Linked DNA regions of Casimicrobium huifangae. The protein of the gene in region 2 binds, or shares a complex with, the protein of the main gene of each other region. Links are inferred from orthologs where the notes say so. Each region holds a gene or a part of one and is shown on either strand. Other genes may lie near its edges.

What was found.
Region 1: the proteins of dnaN (region 2) and FKL89_RS08520 are in contact, whole or in part, in a cryo-EM structure (PDB 8GIZ), measured with the Escherichia coli proteins. The link is inferred for Casimicrobium huifangae from one-to-one orthologs.

What each region holds. Positions count from the first base shown.
Region 1 is NZ_CP041352.1:1,844,149-1,859,965, forward strand. The notes cover bases 12,843-15,699. They hold FKL89_RS08520 (hypothetical protein), read left to right. Parts: upstream 12,843-13,697; coding sequence 13,698-14,702; downstream 14,703-15,699. Other genes in these bases: mltG (endolytic transglycosylase MltG), read left to right, coding at 12,843-13,060; tmk (dTMP kinase), read left to right, coding at 13,075-13,695; FKL89_RS08525 (PilZ domain-containing protein), read left to right, coding at 14,757-15,131; FKL89_RS08530 (TatD family hydrolase), read left to right, coding at 15,200-15,699. Outside these bases: FKL89_RS08445 (GNAT family N-acetyltransferase), read right to left, coding at 1-383; FKL89_RS08450 (helix-turn-helix domain-containing protein), read right to left, coding at 385-1,059; FKL89_RS08455 (class I SAM-dependent methyltransferase), read right to left, coding at 1,251-1,901; FKL89_RS08460 (DUF2341 domain-containing protein), read right to left, coding at 1,971-5,996; FKL89_RS08465 (cupin domain-containing protein), read right to left, coding at 6,302-6,817; FKL89_RS08470 (RNA polymerase sigma factor), read right to left, coding at 6,814-7,446; FKL89_RS08475 (hypothetical protein), read right to left, coding at 7,578-8,243; FKL89_RS08480 (hypothetical protein), read right to left, coding at 8,240-8,617; FKL89_RS08485 (hypothetical protein), read right to left, coding at 8,641-9,588; type II secretion system minor pseudopilin GspK, read right to left, coding at 9,581-10,492; FKL89_RS08495 (PulJ/GspJ family protein), read right to left, coding at 10,489-11,055; type II secretion system minor pseudopilin GspI, read right to left, coding at 11,059-11,454; type II secretion system major pseudopilin GspG, read right to left, coding at 11,451-11,909; more of mltG, read left to right, coding at 12,029-12,842; more of FKL89_RS08530, read left to right, coding at 15,700-15,817. UniProt on the Escherichia coli protein: Part of the beta sliding clamp loading complex, which hydrolyzes ATP to load the beta clamp onto primed DNA to form the DNA replication pre-initiation complex.
Region 2 is NZ_CP041352.1:426-6,256, reverse strand. The notes cover bases 2,536-5,333. They hold dnaN (DNA polymerase III subunit beta), read right to left. Parts: upstream 4,588-5,333; coding sequence 3,484-4,587; downstream 2,536-3,483. Other genes in these bases: dnaA (chromosomal replication initiator protein DnaA), read right to left, coding at 4,829-5,333; gyrB (DNA topoisomerase (ATP-hydrolyzing) subunit B), read right to left, coding at 2,536-3,369. Also shown: FKL89_RS00030 (PIN domain-containing protein), read left to right, coding at 1-2; FKL89_RS00025 (hypothetical protein), read right to left, coding at 120-398; FKL89_RS00020 (hypothetical protein), read right to left, coding at 404-781; more of gyrB, read right to left, coding at 943-2,535; more of dnaA, read right to left, coding at 5,334-5,831. UniProt on the Escherichia coli protein: Confers DNA tethering and processivity to DNA polymerases and other proteins. Acts as a clamp, forming a ring around DNA (a reaction catalyzed by the clamp-loading complex) which diffuses in an ATP-independent manner freely and bidirectionally along dsDNA.

The DNA.
Region 1 (15,817 bases), 1.9 Mb from region 2 along the record:
TCGCTGTCGCGACCGAGCTGCTCTGCCGCTCGCATCAGTGCCTCGCCCAGCCCGCGCCGGCGTCCGCGGCGGTGCACCAGCATCTTCGCCAGATCGGCGCGATGCGGCTGGTTCTCCGGCAAATCAAAAACCAGTTGTACCGTGCCGACAATGCCGGCCTCGTCCTCCGCCACCAGAAGGGCGCGCTCGTCGCGCGCGACGCCGTCGGCAACCCGTTGCCAGAACGCCAGCGCCCGCTCGCGGCTGAGCGGCAGCATGAAGCTGACCGAGGCGCCGCCTTCGACGCAATCGACGAGCACGTCCGCCAGTCCGGCCAAGTCGGCGGGGCTCGGTGCCATCGGACGGCGGATGGTGATGGTTGTTGGCGCGGCGGTGGCAGGCATGTCATCTCCGGGGAGGTGCAGGTAGCGTCGCGATCACGACGGCGTAGCGCGTCGTATCGGCGGTGGGATTGTGGAAGGCGACCGGCCGGTCGAGTGCGAAGGCCAGGCAGTCGCCGCTGTCTAGCTGATGCGTCTCGTCGCCGACCGTGATCTGCATGGCGCCATCCAGCACCCACACCTGCTGATGCACAGCGACGTCGCGGGCCGCCGTTTCATAGGCGACGCGCGCGCCGGCGGGGAAGGCAACATCGACGATCTGGATTGGCGACTGCATCAGTCCGCTTGAGGTGCTTGCCATTTCTGGCGAGACGTTGCGTCGCAGGTAACCGGAATTGGGGTCGCGCCAGCGTGCCTGATCGGCGCGGCGGGCAAGCGTGGCGGTGTGATCCGCTTGACCGTTGACGGTGGGTGCATCGAACAGCGCTGCCAGCACTACATTGAGCCCGGTGGCGATTTTTTCGAGAACGACTGCTGTCGGGCTCGCCTCGTTGCGCTCGATCAGCGAAATCATCGAGCGGCTGACGCCGCTGCGCGTGGCGAGCGCCTCCAGCGACATGCGTTGTGCCGTGCGCAGGCCGTGTATGCGCTGGGCAATGCGGGCCGACAAGCCGCTGCTCTCGTCCTCTCTGGCGGGCCCGGCTGGTTCGTTGGCTCGGCGGATAGTGTCGTCTTGCATGATGGAATAAATATCCATCATGATGGAATTCAAGTCAAGTGCGACAGGAGTGATTCACTGACTTTTGCTGAAGATGACGTTTCAATGCGGCGCGCAGACAAGAAATGTATCAAGTCGACTATTTGCCTAATCGCGTCTGAGCCCACATTGAACGATGGTTTCAAAGAAAAGCTATAGGCGGACCCGAGGGCTCAGCGCTGAAACAGGAATGAAATCAATCGCGGCAGCGCGGCAGATTCGTCTGGATGGCACCACTCGTCGAGCCGCCGCAGGTGCAAGCCGGCGCGGCCCGCAGCGGCGGTGAAATCGGACAGGTGATGGGTGAAGGCGTCCACCTTTACCGTGTCCCCGGAGGCGCCGGCAAAGCGCGCCTGGCTGCCAGCGTACTGCCTGTATGGGTGCAGCTCACACACCCACAGATGACCGCCGGGCGCCAGCACGCGGGCGGCTTCCTCAAAATAAGGTGACAGATCCTTGAGGTGCTCCAGTACCAGGCTGCACGACACCAGATCAATGCTGCTGTTGTCGGCCGGCCAGCGTTGCAGCAAGTCGCACTGCGCAAAGCGGACCTGCGGTGGCAGACCGCGTTGGGCCGCCTTGGCCAGCATGCCAGACGAGAAATCGACGGCGAGCACGGACTGGCTGATGCTGGCGAGAAAGGCCGTGTTCTTGCCGGTACCGCAGCCCGTCTCCAGCGTTGCGCGCGGGCGCAGCTCGCCGAGCACACGCGGCAGCACCTGTGCATCGAGATCGCGGGTCGGATTGCGGTCGTGGTCGTACTGCGCCGACCACGCGTCGTAAGCGGCGGCGATGGCGGGTGGCTTGGCAGGAGGCGTCGTCATCCGCACAGGATAGCCAAACCGGTGCCCGGTCGCCCAGCGCGGAGGCGCTTTGCTGGCGCTTGGAAGCGGTCAGGGCATGCGCGCGGCGATGGCGGCTTCGATGTCGGCTGCCAGCGTGCGTGTGGCGCCGCTACCCAATGCGCCATTGACCAGCGCATCACCGCGCAGGCCAGTGAGATAGCGCAGTAACAGCAGGCCATCGGTCAGCGCATCGACGCGACCATTGCCGTCGATGTCCAGCAGCGGCAGCAGGTCGGTCACGTAGCTGGCGATCTGGGCCGGATCGGTGCGCCCGGCGTTCGTCCCGGTCGCGTTGACGGTCAGCGCCAGGCCGCCGAAACCGAACAGACGACGCAGCATCAGCACGCCGTCAAACGCCGCTTCGTAGCTGTGGTTCAGGTCCACATCGATCGGGAAAGGCGCCAGTGCCGATGGCGCAAAGGTCGCCGACACGGTGGTATCGCTGTTGACCGTGATCTGGCAGGGGCCAGTGCCCGCGCAGTGGCCCAGCCAGCCGGTGAAGATCGCATCGGCGTCGGGCGCGGCGGTGAGCGTCACCGCACTGCCATTGGCATACAGGTGCGAGCAGGTTGATCCGCAGTTGATCTCGCTGTTAGCGCTGCTGACGTTTCCGCCGGCGCTGCCAGGCCGGGTGACGGTCAGCGTTGATTGCTGGTCGATTGCGACGACTGTGTGCGCCACCGGCGTTGCCTGACTCGCGAAAAATACACCGTCTCCGCTGTAGCGGGCATTGAGTGTGATGGTGCCGGCGCTGGCCGGTGTGACTGCGCAGGATGTCGCCGGAAGCACAATGCTGCAGGTTGCACTGCCGTCGCTCACGATGATGCTGCCGCTCGGTGTACCCGTCGCGGGCGTGGTCGCCGTGACCGTTGCCTGCACAGTGATTGGCTGGCCGACCACGCTCGGGTTCGGCGTGTGCGCGTTGATGCTGGTCGATGTCGAGTTCTGTGGCAGACAGGCTGATCCGGTGCCCGCATAAAGCAGCGCCACTTCCGCCGTCGATAGCGCCCGGTTGAACACCGCCGCTTCGTCGATCTCGCCCTTCCAGCGGGTAGCGCCGGGGCCATCTGGCGGCCTCAATCCGAGCGTCAGACCATCGGCCGACAGCGTGGTGTTGAGGGCGCCGACGACGGCCTCGGCGTCGATCTGGCCATTGAGATAGAGCCGCAGCTGGTTGCCGTCGTAAGTCACCGCGACGTGATACCAGGTGTCGGGCTGTAGTGTGGTGGCACCGACGACATCGTTGCTGTTGCCGTAAAAATAAAGCCGATGCGGCGCGTTACCCGAGGTGATCAGACCGAACATCTGCGAGCCGGCGGCGGTGCCGTACTGCATCATCGCCCATTCCGTGGTGCTGTAGAAGTTGGCGGGCGTCTTGACCCACAGCGCCATCGAGCGCGGCGCACTGCCTGTCGGCAGAGCATTCGGCTGCGCAACCCGCACGTACCCGCTGCTGCCATCAAGATTGAATGCCTGACCCGATTTTCCAGGCGTGTAGGTGACACCGCCGACCGTCACGGCTGCGTTGTTACCCATTGTGTCGCGGCCACCGCCGTCACCCGTCCACCAGCTAATGGTGCCGGCGAGCAGATTGGGGCAGGCCGAAGCGAGGCGCACGTAGCGGTTGCGCACCTCGGACGCCGCGAGCGCGGTGTCGAAAATGCTGACCTGGTCAATGGCGCCGTTTACATAACTTTCGCCGATGCTGTAGTGCCAGTAGCCCATTTGCAGGTCGCGCGACTGATAGGCGGTGGACGCGCCAGGCACCACCTGCTGCGCACGTTGCTCGCCGTCGACGAACAGCGTGTAGGTGTCGCCGTTGCGTGTGGCGACCAGGTGATGCCACGCCGTCGAGGCGTACTTGCCACCGGAGGTCATCACCAACTGCCAGGCGCCGCTGCCACCGATGTCGAACAGGAACTCGCCCGCCGCCGAGTGACCCGGGCCGCCGTAACCGAGGAACAGACCATCCTGATTGCCGGCGCTGCGCACCAGCATCGGGCAATGCCAGTTGTCGCTGCAGGTGTCGGGCCGGATCCAGCCTTCAATCGTCCAGTTGTTGCCCATGTCGAACGCCGGCACCGTCACCTTGCCGGTGCTGCCGTTCAAGCGAAACGCCTGTCCGGCCACACCCGCCGTGTAAGTCACGCCGCCGCTGCTTGTACCGTGATGGGCGCCGGAGCTGTCGAGCGCATTGCCTTCGGCTTCATACATCGCCAGCGGAACGAGTCCGGCATCCGCCGTCACGTGGTACGGATAGTTGAGGCCGGTCGCGGCACCGACGATGACGCGCTTCGGCGCGACGTCGCCGCTGTCGTTGCGGTTGAACACGCTGATCCGGTTGCCGTTCGCGTCCGCGATAAGCAGCTCGTCACCAATCGTCCACACCGCGACCGGAAAGGCAAACCCGGTCTGCGCGCCGCTGATCGAGCGCTTCGGCGCGACGTTGCCGTTATCGCCGAGGTTGAACACGCGCACTGCGCCACTGGTCATGGCGAACAGTTCGCCGTTGGACACATGCACGCCAACCAGACCGGCGAGCAGCGTGTTGCTGCCGGTGATGGTGCGCGACGGCGTTGCCGGGTTGCTGGCGGTTTTTGGGTAGATGTAAATGGTGTTGCCCGCAGTGACGTTGTAGTCCTGCGGCAGGATCAACTCGTCGCCGTAGACCGCCAGCCCGCGGGCCGGCAAATCCAGCACCCGCTTCGGGACGACTGCATTGCCGTTGTCGCTGCTGTTGTAGACCTGCACGCTGCCACCGTTGGCATTGGCCACGTAAAGCTCTCCGTTGTCGACCCAGCAGTGCGCAGGATTGCTCAGGTTGCCGCTGATGCTGCGCTTCGGCGGTGCATCGCCGGCGGCGTTGATGTCGTGCACGGTGATGGTGTTTGCATGATGATTGGCAACGAACAGTTCATCACCGGATACGAAGGCGCAGGCGGGGGTAGCGATGCCAGTATTGGCGCCGCCATAGGTTTTCAGCGGCGCAACGTCTCCGCTGGCTAGATTGGTGTGAACGGTGACGCTGCTGGCGAGGTGGCTGGCGGTGTAGACGAGCGGCGTCACCACGGTGGCGATGCTGTCGACCACTGCCCCCTTGCGCACCAGCACCCAGTCAAAGTTCCAGACACTGGCGAGGGTGGAGATGTGCAAATGAGTAAGCGCGCTGAACGCCTGTCCCGGTGCGGATACCACTGTCTGGCGGTCGCGTTCGGACGTGAGCGTGTCGCCAGACCAGCGCAAACCACCAACGTACCATTGGTTCGCCACGCCGCTGTCGACGATCGACCACTCGCCGCTGCCGGCCGCACCGCCGGTGACCATGCGGATCAGACCCGACCGGCTGTTGCCGTGGCGAAACAGATAGCCGATGTAGCCGTTGTCGGGCAGGTCGGAGTAGGACGCGTTGAGGCTGTTGTCGGTGAAGGCGACGAGGATCCCGTCAGAACCCGGTGTTGGCCGTTGCGCGCGGGTTTCGATCACATAGCCGGCGGTGCCGCTGGACGCGAACGGCCTGGTCAGCACGCTGCCGTTGGAGAGATCGGGCGAGGTTAGCTGCGCCACACTTCGCCCGTCCACAGTCGCCTGCACGGCAGTGCCGGTGGCTTGCGTACGCAGCGTCCATGCGGCCAGCGAGGTGAAATCGTCGAACAGTTCGAAAGTAGCGGCGCCATCGCTCACCGCGGTGGCAGCAGCGTTGCCGAAGCAGAGGTGCAGGGACGCGGTATTGGCGGCAGCCACCTTGACCCACAAGGTTGATGTGTCGGCGCTATCCCAGGTTTCGATCCAGTACGGCAATTCCGTCGCGCCGGCATAGACGCGCAGATCGCTGCCATCGGGCTTCGCCTTGCTGTAGTCGAAGGTGGCGCGGTTGAGCGTCAGCTTGACCTGATAGTCCGCCATGGGGGTGGCTGGCTCGACGCGCAGCGTCGCCTTGTGTGCCCAGCCCGCCGGTTGCGCGGCGACAGGAGGCGCAGCCAGCAGCATGCAGAGGCCGGCAGCGCATAGCGCCGCCACACGGCGCAGCAAGCCACGAACACGAACAGGTGAGTGATCAAGCCAGGAAGAAGTCATTGCTGCGGCGCCGCGAGAGTGGTTGACGTCTCTGCGGTACTAGCCACAAGAAACGCACATCAGACCATTCTGGGGGTGATCATTGCCTTCGTCATTGACGTCTGTCAATCGCCGCGCCGTCGCGAGGGGGAAGAGCGCCGCGTCGGGTGGCCAACTGGCGGTTGAAGGCAATTGTTGCGGCGGCCAAAGAGCTTCCTGCGAGTCTTGGCAGCGGATGGCGGTCGGTCGGTGCAATTCCGCAGCAGCCAGAGCGGGTGGCGAATGGATACCATTCTCTGCACGCTTGGCGCTTCGGGATTGGGTTGTCAGCGCAGCAGCGCTCGCAAGGTCTCACGCACAGCCGTGTCGCGCCAGCTCGGCTCCTGACCACGGATGAACAGCACGGCGCCATGTTCCGAGCGGATCGGCTCGTGGATCATGCCGCGCGGCGCGAGGTGATAGGTGCCCGGGCCAACGCGCAAATCCCCGATGGTGACTTCACCTTCCAGCACCACGCACTCTTCGTCGTGATGATGGTGATGCGGCACCAGAAAGGCACCCGGCTCCAGCTTGAGCAGGTAGCTCATGCTGCTGCCATCCGCCTCGCGCCGCAGCACTTTCATCTTGATGCGCGGACTGAATTTTTCCCATTCACCGTCGCCGGGGCGCACGGTACTGGTGTTGGCGCCACGCTCATGGTCGCGCACACGGGTGAGCAGGCGCGACTTCATGAAGCGTTCGGCCATGGCGTCGAGTGGCACGTCGCGTACGGCCTCGGCCATGCGCGCCGCCACCATCGGCGGGAAATTCAGATCATCATCCATGCTTGAAGGGTTGTTCATTGCTGCGCCTCCAGATGCGTGCGCAGTTGGGCGAAGGCCCGGTGCATCAGCGTCTTGACCGAGCCAAGCGGCATTTGCCAGTGCTCGGCGATCTCCTGATGCGTCAGCCCGCGGAAGAAAGCCAGGCTCACTGCCTGCCGCTCCCTGGCGGGCAATTGCAGCAGTGCATTGTGTACGGCACTGCCCGCTTCAAACTGGCCAATCAGTTGCTCCGGTTGGGCCATCAGGCTGGCCTCCTGGGCGCGGAATTCGTCGGGGTCTTCCACTGATTCGGCAATGTCGGCACGGCGCAGGGCGTCCAGCGCGCGCGAGCGGCAAATGGTCAACAGCCAGGTAATGACTTTGCCGCGCCCGGCATCAAAGCGGTTGGCCTCGCGCCACGCCTGGAACAGGGCGTCCTCGGTGACTTCTTCAGCCAGACCCGTGTCGCGCACGATGCGCAGTGCGAACGCGTGCAAGCGGCGCACCGTCAAGTCGTAAAGCTCGCCGAGGGCAGCCTCATCCTTGTTGGCCATGCGTGCGACCAACGCGGCCAGCGAGCGGTCACGCTCGGCCAGTGGATCGCTGCCGGAGTCATCACGAAGCGAGACGGATGCCGAGCCGCCGCCGGAAAAGCCAGGAACTACCATCGAAGCATGGTATCCGTTTAGCGACTGCGGAGGCGGGGAAAGGTAGTGCATACCGGCTGGGAAACGAGTTCACCAGTCAGTACGCAAGGGCAGCAAAAGCGGTTTTTAGCCGTGGGTACCAAGACGTTTTTCTAGAAACCGAACCGCTGGGTCACGCCCCCGGCCGGCGTCAGCTCCACGCTGCCCGTCACGGCCCGAGGTGCCAACTGCAGGCGTCCATCGATGCGGGCGCTGCCACCGCGATTGGCAAGAGTGCAAACGCTGCCATCCGCCGCAGTTGTCGAAGGCGCGCAATCCAGGCTGACTTCGCCCAGGGCGATGTCGGTGTTGCCGAGGCGGTAGGCGGCATCTTGCCCACGCAGATTGCCTTTCACGACAAGGCGGTCACGGGCCAGTGTTGCCGCAACTACGTCTGCCACTACGCGAGGTGATTGGGCAACGACCTGTGCGCCCGCAGCGACGCGCAGCGGCAGGGTCGTGCTCAGTCGTTCGGCCACCACCTCGGAGGTGACGGCGTTCAGCACGACGCTTCCGGCCACGGCATCGCCAAGCTCACACCGGACGCCGAGCGGCCACCACTGCGGCCGACAGGACCAGGTAACGGGCAGCGAGGGTGGCACCCCCGTCAGGCTCAACAGCGCGCTGCCACGCCACACCGTGCCGTCGATGCGGTGCAATTGCACCACCCGTGCCGCGTCCGGCGGCATGAACAGACGCAGCACCGAGGCAGGCATCCGCCAGACCAGCACCGAGAGGGCGATCAGCACCGATGCAAGGATCGTCAGCAATCGTTTCATGGTGATCGCTCCGCCACTACCGAGAATCCGGCGCTGCCGTTGCGCGTGACTTTTATTTGTACCAACCTGAGGTCGGTGCCGTCGAGCGCTCTCAGGCTCGCCAGCAACTCGCCCGCGTTGCCAGCTTGCCACGCCAGGTCGTTGCCGGCTGCATTTGTACCGCTGGAGCGAATCGCAAATCGCGCGCTGACCGAAGCTAGCGGCAGCATTGTGCTGGGCGGTGGGCTGGTCTGCCACGCACTCCGTACGGCGGCATCGTGGGCGAGGGCGAGACGACGATCTGCAGCGTGCTGCAGCCATAGCGCGGCAACGATGGCAAGCACTGTCAACGCCACCCACACGATGCGGCGAACGGTGCCCGGTGCAAGATCCATGGTCAATTTGCCCGCTGTTGCTTTCATTGCGGCTTCGACTCGACAGGCAATGAGACACGCAGCCGCGGACCCGGCGAGCGGGCTGACTGCACCACCAGCCCGTTGCCTTCCAGCATCCGAGTTGCACGTTGCATGGCAGCGGCGTCGTACGCTTCAGCCAGAACGAGTACCCAAGCACCGCCGGCATAGGTGGCGCTCTGCAAGTGTGGCAGCAGGTCGGGCGCGGAGATGCTGATGCGGTCCAGCAGTGCTCCGGGCGCTGGCGCTGTCGAGGCAGCGGCCGGCAGCGGCGCTGGCGCTGGCAGCGACGCATAGCGCCATGCGCTGAGACCGGCACAAACCAGTGCCGCCGCGAGCGCCCAGCGCAACGTGCGGTCGAGTGCCGTGGTGACCGGCCGGACGCGGGCGCGAGGGGGCGCCACCAGTGGTACGGACGTTGTGACGGGCCAATTGCCATCACGCAATGAAACGCCGCTGGCGGCCGACCACAAGGCCAGCCGGTCATCGGGCAGCGCGTCGCTGTCGCGATCAATCAGTACGATGTCTGTCACCACTTGGCAGCCACGCGCGGCGAGCATGGCTGCCACTTCGGTTGGCAGCGCTTGTCCCGCGTCATTGGGTTCGACCACCACCGCCCCCATTTCGCCGACCAGATAGCCAGCGGGCGCCCCGACCCAGTACAACCGACCGGGCTGCACGGCACCTGGTAAATCGGTGGCGAGCGGTTTGTTGTTTGTGTCGCTACCACTGCTGCACCACGCCACCATCGCATGGCCCGATGAGGTGGTCGGCCCAGGCGCTGGCGTCGCGGCAATCCGCAGATCAGCGCCACTGACACTCAGGTCCCGGCGCAGGGCGAGTGCCGCGGCTTGCAGGCGCTCGCTGGCACTGAGTCCGGCAAAGCCGGGGATCGCCAGGCGTGCCAGACCAAGCTGCGGCGGGACGATCACGACGGCGGCGGGGTCAGGCATTGGCAATCAGACGTGAAATCACGATCGGGCGAGCGTTGGGCGGACGGGCAATCTGCAACTGTACGCGATGCGCCGCGCGCTCGAACCGGATCGTCGCGTCCACGGCAAAGTATTGGGTGTTGGCACTGAACATACTGTCCGGCAGCGGCTGCCCGATGGCGGCGGCCAGATCGCCAGCGCTGGCAAACGGCTGCTGTGCGCGTCGGGCGATGGCGCGATCAAGCGTTTCGCGCGTGGCGCCAGGAAACGCGGCGGCGATCAGGGCAGGCGCCGCCGTGTTGGCGTTGATGGGGGTTGCCTCGGGCAATACGGTGACCGCGGCCATCAGCGCGCTGACGTGTGCCTCAGTGATACCCGGCACGTCGAGCAGGTCGGCAAAGCGCCGGAGCGGGGCATTGCGCAGATTGCGGCCGTAGCGCTGGCGCTCGCTTTGGCCGTCGTCGCTGATCTCATCGCGATCAATGCTGTCAGCCAGCACATCAACCAGCCCGACTGGCACTCCTGCCTGCGCAAACAGGGTCCGCGCGAGTGCAATGTTGGGCGCACTGCGGACCCCGCGCGGCGCCACGCTGTTGAGATTGAATCGGGCCTGCAGGTCAGTGATGCGGCCCTCGATGCTGCCGCCCTCCACCGGTGTTGCCGGCAGTGGGGTGGCCCACAGTTCGCCGTAGTGATCGACCGGACCGAGGCGGGCGTCGGCCGCGAGCACTGTCAGTGCCCACGCCGCTGACGCATCGGCCAGCGTGTAACTCGCCTGAGTGTCGCGCGCACGGTACTCGCGCTCCAGCCAGCCGGAGAGCGGCACGATCATTTGTACGGCAACCGCTGCGCCGAGTGCTGTGAGCAGCATGGCCACGACGAGCGCCGCGCCACGCGTAGATCGGTGGGTTCTGGTGACGATCATCGCAATGCCAGCAACCGTTCCACGGTCGCACCGGTACCGGGCACGGCCAGCACAACGCGCAGCGCACGCGGGTACTCGCCGGAGGTGGCGTCGAACCGTATGCCGTCCGCGCTATAGGCGAAGCTGACGGTGAGGGCGTCGGCCATCGGCGTGCGATTGGTCACGGCGCCGGTCGCTTCGCGCCAGACGCGGGTGCTGACACCTGGAAGACCCCCGTTGGCGCTGTCAACGCCAGTGACGCGATAGCGCACCGTTGTCATTGCCGGGCCGCCATCGGCGGCGGGTTGCAGCAACGACATGCCGCTCTCGCTGCCGCTGAATTCGCTGAGCGATGCCCGCCGCAGGTCGGCCTCAAGGGTCACAAAAAAGTCGTCGAATTGTTGCCATTGCGTGGCGTCGGCCTGCACCTGGTCGCGCGAGGATTGCAGCGCGTCAATCGCCCGCCAGCCAGTCAGCGTCATCAGCGACGCGATCGCCAGCGCGATGAGGATTTCGACCAGCGTCATGCCGCGCGAGGCGAGGCGAAAGGTAACTGATGGTGTCGCCAGGGGAGCAGCCATCATGCGCTACTGCCGCGATGAAAAACCAACTGCCTGGGCCAGCACTTGCATGCCACCCTGCGCATCGCTCTGTGCGCGTGCTACCGACACCTCGACGCGGGAGAACAGTGGGCTTGGCGTCGCTGACACTTTGGCCACCGCGACGAAAACGACGCCGCCCTGTTGCACTTGCCGGGTCAGGGTACTACCCGCCGCAGCCTGCTGCGACTGCAGGCGAATCTCTGCCAGCGTGTTGTGCGCCACCCAGCGGGCCAGCGTGCGGTCGCGCAGGATGCCCTGATCAGTGGTCGCCACCAGCGCGGCGCGGGAAGCGGCAATCAGTCCGGTGGCGAGAATGGTTGTTGCAACGAGAACCTCAATCAGGCTGAAACCGGACCTGGCGCCTGATCGGCCTGCGCTCACAGATTCCAGGAGCCGATGTCGGCGTTCTCGCCATCGCCGCCCGCCTTGCCGTCGGCGCCGTAGCTGAAGACGTCAATTTCGCCGTGCAGGCCAGGATTGGAGAGCTGGTAGGGGTTGCCCCAGGGATCGTTAGGCAGGCGGGCAATATAGCCACCGCTGCGCCAGTTGTTGGGCTGGGGGGCGGCGAGCGGCTTCTCGACCAGCGCCTTCAGGCCCTGTTCGCTAGTTGGAAAGCGGCCGTTGTCGAGCTTGTACATCGTGAGCGACTGCACCAGCGTGGCCACGTCCTGCTTCGCCGCTGATGCCTTGGCGTCATGCAGGCGCCCGATCACATTGGGTGCGATGATCGCGGCCAGGATGCCGATGATCACCACGGCGATCATCAACTCAATCAGCGTGAAACCGGTCGCCAGATGGCGGCGAACGGCGAGGGGATGCGTGCGGTGCTCAAACATGGGCAGAATTATAGGTTTGGCCTTGTCCACGGACCGGGCGTCCCTCGGGTTCGTTCCGGCCTTTCCGCCGCGCCTTACGATTTTCTTTGCATCATCGCTTTTCTGTCACGCCAACTCCAATGAAGAAAATACTAGCCTTGCTGCTGTTGGCGGCGTTGTGCGCGGGCACTGCCTGGTACGCGCTGCCGCTATGGCCGGCAACCATTCCGGCTGGCGGACTCAATCTGAGCGTGCGGCAAGGCAGCAGTTTGGCCCGGCTTGCCAACGACCTGCAGCGGCAGGAGGTGGCGCCGGCGTTCGTCGTACAGGCGGTCGCGCGCATTCGCGGTAGCGCACGCAAGTTGCGCGCCGGCGAATATCTGTTTGAATCGCCGCAGACGGTTGCAGATATCCTGTCGGCCATCGAGGCTGGCAACGCGAAACAACTCGCGGTGACCGTGGTGGAAGGCTCGCGACTGAGCGACGTTTACGCGCTGCTTGCTGGTGCGCCAGCGCAACCGGGCGTCGCTACCTTTGCGGCGGGTACGCTGCCGGCCCGGAGTGCGCTGCGGGAGGCGCTGGCCAGCGACGCGATAAGTGCTGGGGCATCCGCGACTGCGCCCTTCGATTCGCTGCTGGAAGGATACTTCTTCCCTGACACCTATTTCGTCGCACCGGGCAGCTCGGCAACGGCACTGCTCCGATTGATGCACAAACGCATGCGCGAGGAGTTGGCGCGCGCATGGGAGCAGCGTTCGCCCGATACGCCGTTGAAGACGCCATACGAAGCGCTGATCCTGGCGTCGATCATCGAGAAGGAAACCGGCCGTGAGGCAGACCGTCCGCTGGTCGGCTCGGTGTTTGTTAACCGCCTGCGCATTGGCATGCGGTTGCAGACCGACCCGACGGTGATCTATGGCCTGGGGGACAAGTTTGACGGCAACCTGCGCAAAGTAGATTTGCAGACGGATACGCCGTACAACACCTACACTCGTAACGGCCTGCCACCGACCCCGATTTCACTGCCGGGGCGGGCGTCGTTGCGGGCGGCCGTGGCGCCGCCGGCCAGCGAGTTTCTTTACTTTGTTGCGCGTGGCGACGGCAGCAGCGAGTTTTCGCGTAACCTCGCAGAACATAATCGTGCGGTAGCGAAATACCAGTTGAGTCGCTGAGCTTCTGGAAGAACATGCGCGGCAAATTCATCACTTTTGAGGGCATCGACGGGGCAGGCAAAAGCACCCATATCGAATCGGTGCGCGCATTTCTCGCGGCTCGTGGCAAGACGGTTGTGATGACCCGTGAGCCCGGAGGCACCGAGTTGGGCGAAGCGATACGGGGGCTATTTCTGGACCGCAGCATGAGCCCGGCGAGTGAGGCGCTGCTGGTGTTCGCCGCCCGTCGCGAGCATCTGGAGCGGGTGGTGTGGCCGGCCCTGGAGCGCGGCGACTGGGTGCTGTGCGACCGCTTCACCGATGCCACCTTTGCTTACCAGGGCGGCGGCCGCGAAATGGGCTTTGATCGCATCCAGGTGCTGGCCGACTGGGTGCACCCGGGTTTCGCGCCGGATCTGACCTTGCTCTTCGACCTGCCCCCCGACGCCGCTCATGATCGAGTTGCTCATCGCGGCGAGCTGGACCGTATCGAGTCCGAAGTCAGTGACTTTCACGTCCGGGTGCGTGACGCCTATTTGCGGCGGGCCGCGGCCGAGCCAGATCGCATCAAGGTGCTGTCGAGTGACCAGTCGAAGGAGACCGTGCGCTCCCGAGTGCTGGCCTGCGCGATGCAGTTGCTGGGCAGCGCGGAGTAACGGTGCAGTTTTCCGCCTTGCCCTGGCAACGCACCTGGCTGCAGCACGCGCGAGCGCTTGCAGCCGGGCATCACCACGCCTGGCTGATCGTCGGACGTAGTGGTGACGGCGTCAGCGAAGCTGCAGCGGCGCTTGCCGCGACGCTGTTGTGCCGGGCACCACGTGAAGGTGAGGCCTGTGGCGAGTGCCCAAGTTGCCGCTGGCTGGCTGGCGACGTGCATCCCGACTTCAAGCGGCTGGTGCCGGACCTTGGTGATGGCGAAACGGTGAAATTGCCGACCATCAAGGTGGATGCGGTTCGCGATGCGCTCGACTTCATGCAGCTTTCGGCCAGCGCCGAGCAGGGTCGTGTGTTGCTGGTGGATCCGGCGACCGCGCTGGCGCGCGAGAGTGCGAACGCATTGCTGAAAGCGCTGGAAGAGCCGCCGCCCAACACCCGCTGGCTGCTGGTGACAGCGCAGCCCGAGCGATTGCTGCCGACCATCCGCAGTCGGGCGCTGAAGATTGCGCTGCCACGACCTGGCCGGGAGGCGGCGAGCACCTGGCTGCGTGCGCAGGGCGTTGCTGCCGGTGACATTGATGCACTGCTGGCGCGGACCCGCGGCGCCCCTCTCGACGCACTGTCGTTCTCGCGCTCGGAAAGTGGCGCCGCGATGGCGGACTTCGTGCACGACCTGCTGCGTCCGGGTCAACTGCCCACGCTCAAGTGGGGGGCATGGGTGGAGAGCGGCGCCAAGGCCGACCGGCGCGAACGCTTCACGACGATGCTTCGCCTGCTGCTGGACTGGACATCCGACTGGTCACGTACGCGCGCGTCGCTGCCGCCGTTGGTGTACCTTGGCCAAGGCCCGGCACTGGCGCGACTGGCGCCGGGATTGCCGGCGGCAGAGGCACTCCGTTATCATCGGGCGCTGCTGCGCAAGCTCAATCTGCCTGACACCACCTTGTCGGCGCGCTTGCAACTGGAATCGATACTGCTCGACTACCGGGCACTTTTTTCGCGATAGGACGTTGTTGGCATGAGCGACTCTGGCGGACTGGATACCCCAACCGGCATGGGCATGACCGGCACCCAGCGCGGCGCGGCGGCGGCAGCAATGCGCTCAGGCGTGCTGTCGCTGAACATCCGTGAACGCACGGCGCTCTACGCGGCCTACATCCCGTGGGTGGAGGGCGGAGGCATTTTCATTCCGACCACGCGTCCCTACAAGCTTGCCGACGAAGTATTCATGTTGCTGACACTGATGGACGATCCGAACCGCATCGCGGTGCAGGGCAAGGTGGTCTGGATTACGCCGCCGGGCATTCAGGGCGCGCGCGCGCAGGGCATCGGCGTGCAGTTCACCAAGGACGACACCGGTCGCGCGGCGAAAGGCCGCATCGAGGGCATTCTTGGCGCGCTGCTGGCCTCGTCGCGGCCCACCCACACGATGTAACGCCTGCCGCCGATAATCTGGTCACTGCGTCGCCCCCGGCGACGACTTTCATACGCTGCTGTCTGTCCGTGTTTGTCGATTCCCACTGCCACATCAATTTCTCCGACTTTGACGGCGAGTCCGACGCGCTTGTTGCGCGCATGGCCGCCGCCAATGTGACGCACGCAATGTGCATCAGCGTGACCTATCCGGAGTGGCCCTCAGTGGTGGCATTGGCAGAGCGATATGCCAATATTTACGCAACGGCGGGCGTGCACCCGGACTATGAAGACATCGAAGAGCCTACCGTTGCCAGCTTGCTTGAACGCGCGCGGCATCCGAAAGTGCAGGCAATCGGTGAAACCGGCCTCGACTATTACCGGCTGCAGGGCGATCTCGAATGGCAGCGCGAGCGCTTTCGCACGCACATCCGTGCCGCCCGGGAATGTGGCAAACCGCTGGTCATTCATACCCGCAGCGCGTCTGACGATACCCTGCGTCTGATGCGTGAAGAAAGGGCGGCAGAGGTTGGTGGCGTGATGCACTGCTTCACTGAAACCTGGGAGGTGGCCAGCGCTGCGCTCGACCTCGGGTTTCACATCTCGTTTTCCGGTATCGTCAGCTTCAAGAGTGCGGCAGACCTGCGTGACGTGGCGAAGCGGGTGCCGCTGGAGCGCATGCTGATCGAGACCGACGCCCCCTATCTG
Region 2 (5,831 bases):
GACGAGTGACCAGCATAGGCTGGATACGCGAAGCGTCATCCACCATTTCCGTCAAGCCAACTATACCGGATGACCCTGGCGGGTATCCGCCCAACCTGGGCTATCAGAGCGGCAATAGTTCATTCTATTGAGCGATAGAACGCCAACATTGCGCTGATCACAAACATTCCACCGGTCAACATGTTGATCAGAAAGTTGACCTCATCACGCTCTTGCCGATCGCGGTTGAACATGTACACAGCACCGACAAATCGCCAATAGGTGTTTGCCGCCAGCGAAAATAGCAGAAAGTTTGGCCAGTACTCCGTGTCAACGAATTGTTTGCCCGCGTACAGGAAGAACGCAAATGCAGCTAAAAAGTAGACCTTGCCTTTGACCCATAGAAAGACATCGATCACGTCAGCTACTCACACAGTAGCGACGGTTTTCTGAAGCCGGTAATACGCCACGCCGCTGGCCCCTCGATGTCGGTCCTGATGCGGTCGGCAAACGCAACATATTGGCAGGTTTGCTGCGTAGTCATCGCTGGCGAAACGTAGGTGGACGCAAACAAGTTGCCACCAATAACGCTGCCCGTTGTCGTCGACCCGCCGCCGAACGAGTAGTACATGGATCGCGACCAAACAAAGGCTCGCTTGCCTGGTTCTACGTCGAACGCACTGGACGGCATGCCATGATCCATGACCGCTTCTGACATCAGCTTGCCGACGTAGCGCTCCATGACGGCCGACGCGCAGCTAGTCAGCGCAAGTATTGAGACGCAAAGTATGGCGCACTTCATTTGGTTCTCCTTGGTGTGGGCCGCAAATGTCTACCTCCCTCAATGTCTCGCTCGTTGCCTAGGAAATCAACTTCTTGATGCTTGGATTTGTTGTGACTACGGTTCGGTCGCTTCCACGAGTTCTTCCCCACAAGTCTCAACTCATCCACTTCGAGACAGGACTACACATCCAAATTCCGCACCCCCAGCGCATTCCCCTCAATAAACGCGCGTCGCGGTTCGACCTCTTCGCCCATCAGCGTGGTGAAGATTTCGTCGGCGGCGATGGCGTCTTCGATTTGCACTTTGAGCAGGCGGCGCACCTTCGGGTCCATCGTGGTTTCCCACAGTTGCTCGGCGTTCATTTCACCCAGGCCCTTGTAGCGCTGGATCGAGAGGTTGGCGCGGGCTTTGTCGAGCAGCCAGTCAAGCGACTGTTTGAAGCCTGACATGCGGGCTTCTTCACGGTTGCCCTTGCTGTCGGTGCGAGCGACCACGGCACCCTCGCCGACCATGGCTTGCAGTTCGGCCGCCTTCTGGATCTGGTGGTAATCGCCGCTGGCGAGGAAGTGCTGATCAAGCACCGTCTGGCTGGTACGGTTGTTATGCGTGCGCTTGAGCAGCAGCACCCATTCCTCGTTCTTCTCGTCGTAGAACGGCTCCACAGCCAGCTCCGCATCGTCGACGCGCGCCGCGAGCGCTTCAGCACCTGCCTTGGCAGAGGCTTCATCAGCGAGTGACACCTGCGCACCGAGAAGCAGCGCGTCCAGCGCACGGCGATCAATGGTGCGGGCGTTGCGATCGATCACGGCGTCCGCCAGTAGGTACTGCCGCGCCAGATCGGCGAGCCCCTTTTCCGACAGCGGCTCGGCATCAGTTGACGGCTTGAACTCAGCACCCTTGAGCGAAATCTTGAGCAGGAACTGCTTCAGTTCCAGCTCATCCTTCAGGTACTGCTCTTCTTTGCCCACTTTGGCCTTGTAGAGCGGTGGCTGCGCAATGTAGATGTTGCCGCGCTCGACGAGATCGGTCATCTGGCGATAGAAGAAGGTGAGCAGCAGCGTGCGGATGTGGGCGCCGTCGACGTCCGCATCGGTCATGATGATGATGCGGTGATAGCGCAGCTTGTCAGGGTTGTAATCGTCCTTGCCGAAGCCGGTGCCCATCGCGGTGATCAGCGTCACGATCTGTTCGCTGGAGATCACCTTGTCGTAGCGCGCCTTCTCGACGTTCAGCACCTTGCCGCGCAGCGGCAGGATCGCCTGGAACTTGCGGTCGCGGCCCTGCTTGGCGGTGCCGCCGGCGGAATCACCCTCCACCAGGTACAGCTCGCTGAGCGCCGGGTCTTTTTCCTGACAGTCCGCGAGCTTGCCGGGCAGACCCATGCCATCAAGCACGCCCTTGCGTCGCGTCATCTCGCGCGCCTTGCGGGCGGCCTCACGGGCACGGGCGGCTTCGACAATCTTGCCGCAGATGACCTTGGCGTCGTTCGGATATTCGAGCAGGAAGTCGGCAAGCTTGTCGGCGCAGATTTCTTCGACCACCGGGCGAACCTCGCTCGACACCAGTTTGTCCTTGGTCTGCGAGCTGAACTTCGGGTCCGGAACCTTCACTGAAAGGATGCAGGTCAGCCCTTCACGCAGGTCGTCGCCCGAAACCTCGACCTTGGCTTTCTTGTCCAGTTCGTTCGAGGTGATGTATTTGGTGATGGTACGCGTCATCGCCGCGCGAAGGCCAGTCAGATGGGTTCCGCCATCACGCTGCGGAATATTGTTGGTGAAACACTGCACGTTTTCACCGTAGCTGTCGTTCCACTGCATCGACACTTCAACGGTGATGCCATTCTTCTCGGCGCTGCAATAGAAGATGTTCTTGTGCAGAACGGTCTTCGCCTTGTTCATGTACTCGACGAAGCCCTTGATACCGCCGGAGTACGCGAAGTTTTCGCTCTTGCCGGTGCGCTGGTCGATCAGCTCGATCTTGACGCCGTGATTGAGGAACGAGAGCTCACGAATGCGCTTGGCCAGAATTTCAAAATGGTATTCAACCAGCTGGAACGTCTCGATTGAGGCAAGGAAATGCACCTCCGTGCCACGACGGTTGCGCGTTTCGCCGGTAATTTTGAGCGGCGCCACCGGTACGCCCTGGCGGAACTCCATCTCATGCACTTTGCCTTCGCGCCAGATCTTGAGCTTCAACCAGTCCGACAGCGCGTTCACCACCGAAACACCGACGCCGTGCAAACCACCGGACACTTTGTATGAGTTCTGGTCGAACTTGCCACCTGCGTGCAGCTCGGTCATCACAATCTCAGCCGCCGAGCGCTTCATCTCGTCGTCCTGCTTGATCGCCGTCGGGATACCGCGACCGTTGTCGGTGACCGATACCGAGTTATCGGCATGAATGATCACCTTGATGTCGTCGCAGTAGCCACCGAGCGCTTCGTCAATGGCGTTGTCGAGCACCTCGAACACCATGTGATGCAGGCCGGTGCCATCACCGGTGTCACCGATGTACATGCCGGGGCGCTTGCGGACGGCCTCCAGACCTTTCAGGATGCGGATCGAATCTTCGTTGTATTCAGCGGGCTTTTTATCGGTATCGGACATGAAACTTTTTCTGCTTTTGGTTTTCGTTTTCAGTAGGAGCGGCGCCGCCGCGACCTTCAACGAGGAATGAAGACATAGAGTCGCGGCAAAGCCGCTCCTGCAAACCCGCCATCGTCAGATGCGCATCGGCATCACCACGTATTTGAAGTCGGTACGACCGGGCACCGTAAACAGCGCGCTGGCCGAGGAATCCTGCAGCGCAATGGTGATTTCGTTTGACGACAGCGTCGCCAGCGCATCGAGCAGGTAGTTGATGTTGAAACCAATATCGACCGCAGCGCCTTCGTAGGCGACCTCGATTTCTTCTTCGGCTTCTTCCTGTTCGTTGTTGGTACAAGCGATCTTCAGCGCACCCGGATGCAAGCCGATGCGCACGCCACGGAAGCGCTCGTTCGACAGGATCGCCGCGCGCTGCAGCGTGTGCAGCAGCAGCAGACGATCCAGCGTGATGATCTTGCTGTGTGCGGTCGGAATCACGCGGTTGTAGTCGGGGAACTTGCCATCGATCACCTTGCTGGTGAGCTCGATGTTGCCGAAGCTGAAACGCACCTGATTGGCGAGGATGTCAATGGTGATGGGATCGTCGGTTTCGCCCAGCAGCTTGGAAAGCTCAATCACCGTCTTGCGCGGCACGATGATTTCCTGGCGGGTGAAGTTGCCTTCCACCGGCATCGTGGCATAGCTCAGGCGATGACCGTCGGTGGCCACGCAGACCAGCTGGTCCTTGTCGAGCACGAACAGCATGCCGTTCAGGTAGAAGCGGATGTCCTGTTGCGCCATGGCGAACTCAACCAGCCTGAGCGTCGCCTTGAGCAGCTTCTGCGGCAGCTTGAAGCTCTGCAACTGCTCCTGGCTCATGGTCAGGCGCGGATAGTCGGCGGCCGGCAGCGTCTGCAGGCTGAAGCGGCTCTTGCCGGCCTTCACCGCCATCTTGCTGTCCTTGGCGTCAATCGAGACCTCGCTGCTCTCGGGCAGCGCACGCAGCAGGTCCTGCAGCTTGCGGGCGGCCACCGTGGTCGACTGGTCGCCCGCCTCGGGCACTTCCACCTTGGCTGAAATCTGCAATTCGAGATCAGTGGCGATGGTGTTGAGCGTATTGCCCTTGTGCTCAAACAGCACATTGGCCAGGATCGGCAACGTCTGCCGACGTTCCACGATACCCGACACCGCCTGCAAGGGTTTCAACACCAGATCGCGAGGTATGTTCTTAAATTGCATATATACGTAACCCTATTTAATAGAAGACCAATGCGGCTGTGGGTAACTTGAAAACTCAAACAAAATCAAACTGTTACGACAAAAATTTGGCTGCGGGCGAGTGCTGTGGCAAGTGCGGATAATTTGTGGACGAGATTTTCGCGGACAATTTTTTGCACACTTATCCACAAACGATAGCCTTTCATCAACACGGTTTACTGGCGCCCTTTCATTCACTTTACTGCGTTCAGATTCCTCACCATCAACTGCGCAGTACTTGCAGCAGGAACGCGAAATCGTGCTGAATCTGAGGTGTGCTCTCGCGCAGGCTGGCGATTTGTCGGCAGGCGTGCAGCACCGTGGTGTGATCGCGGCCACCGAAGTTCTGTCCGATTTCCGGCAGTGACATTGGTGTCAGCTCTTTGGCCAGCGCCATCGCCATCTGCCGCGGCCGCGCCACGATGCGAGAGCGCTTCTTGGAGTGCATATCGCTGACCTTGATCTTGTAGTAGTCAGCAACTGTCTTCTGGATGTTCTCGATCGAGATCTGTCGTGACTGCACGGCCAGCAGGTCACGCAGCGCTTCCTTGGCTACCTGCGGCGTGATGGCGACATTGTGGAAGCCGGCATAGGCGATTACGCGCTTCAACCCGCCTTCCAGTTCACGTACGTTGGAGCGGATGTGTTTGGCGATGAAGAAGGCAACCTGCTCATCGAGCTCCACACCCACCTGCTTTGCTTTGGCAAGCAGGATCGCTACCCGCATCTCGGTCTCGGGCGGTTCAATCTGCACCGTGAGGCCCCAACTGAAGCGGCTCTTGAGCCGGTCTTCGATGCCTTCGATCTCTTTGGGATAGGTGTCGCAGGTGATGATTACCTGCTTCTTCGCTTCGGTCAGCGCATTGAACAGGTAGAAAAACTGTTCCTGCGTACTGCTCTTGTTGTTGAAGAACTGGATGTCGTCGATCAGCAGCAGATCGAGCGAGGCATAACTTTGCTTGAACGCATCCCACGCCTTGTGCTGATAGGCTTTAACGACGTCCGACACATAGCGTTCGGCATGGATGTAACGTACCCTGGCGGTCGGATGTTCACGCAGTAACTGGTTGCCAATCGCCTGCAGCAGATGCGTCTTGCCAAGGCCGACACCACCGTAGATGAACAGTGGGTTGTAGGCGTCACCCGGATTGCCGGCGACCTGCATGGCCGCGGCGCGAGCCAGTTGATTGGCCTTGCCGGTGACGAAGCTGTCGAAGGTGAAGCTT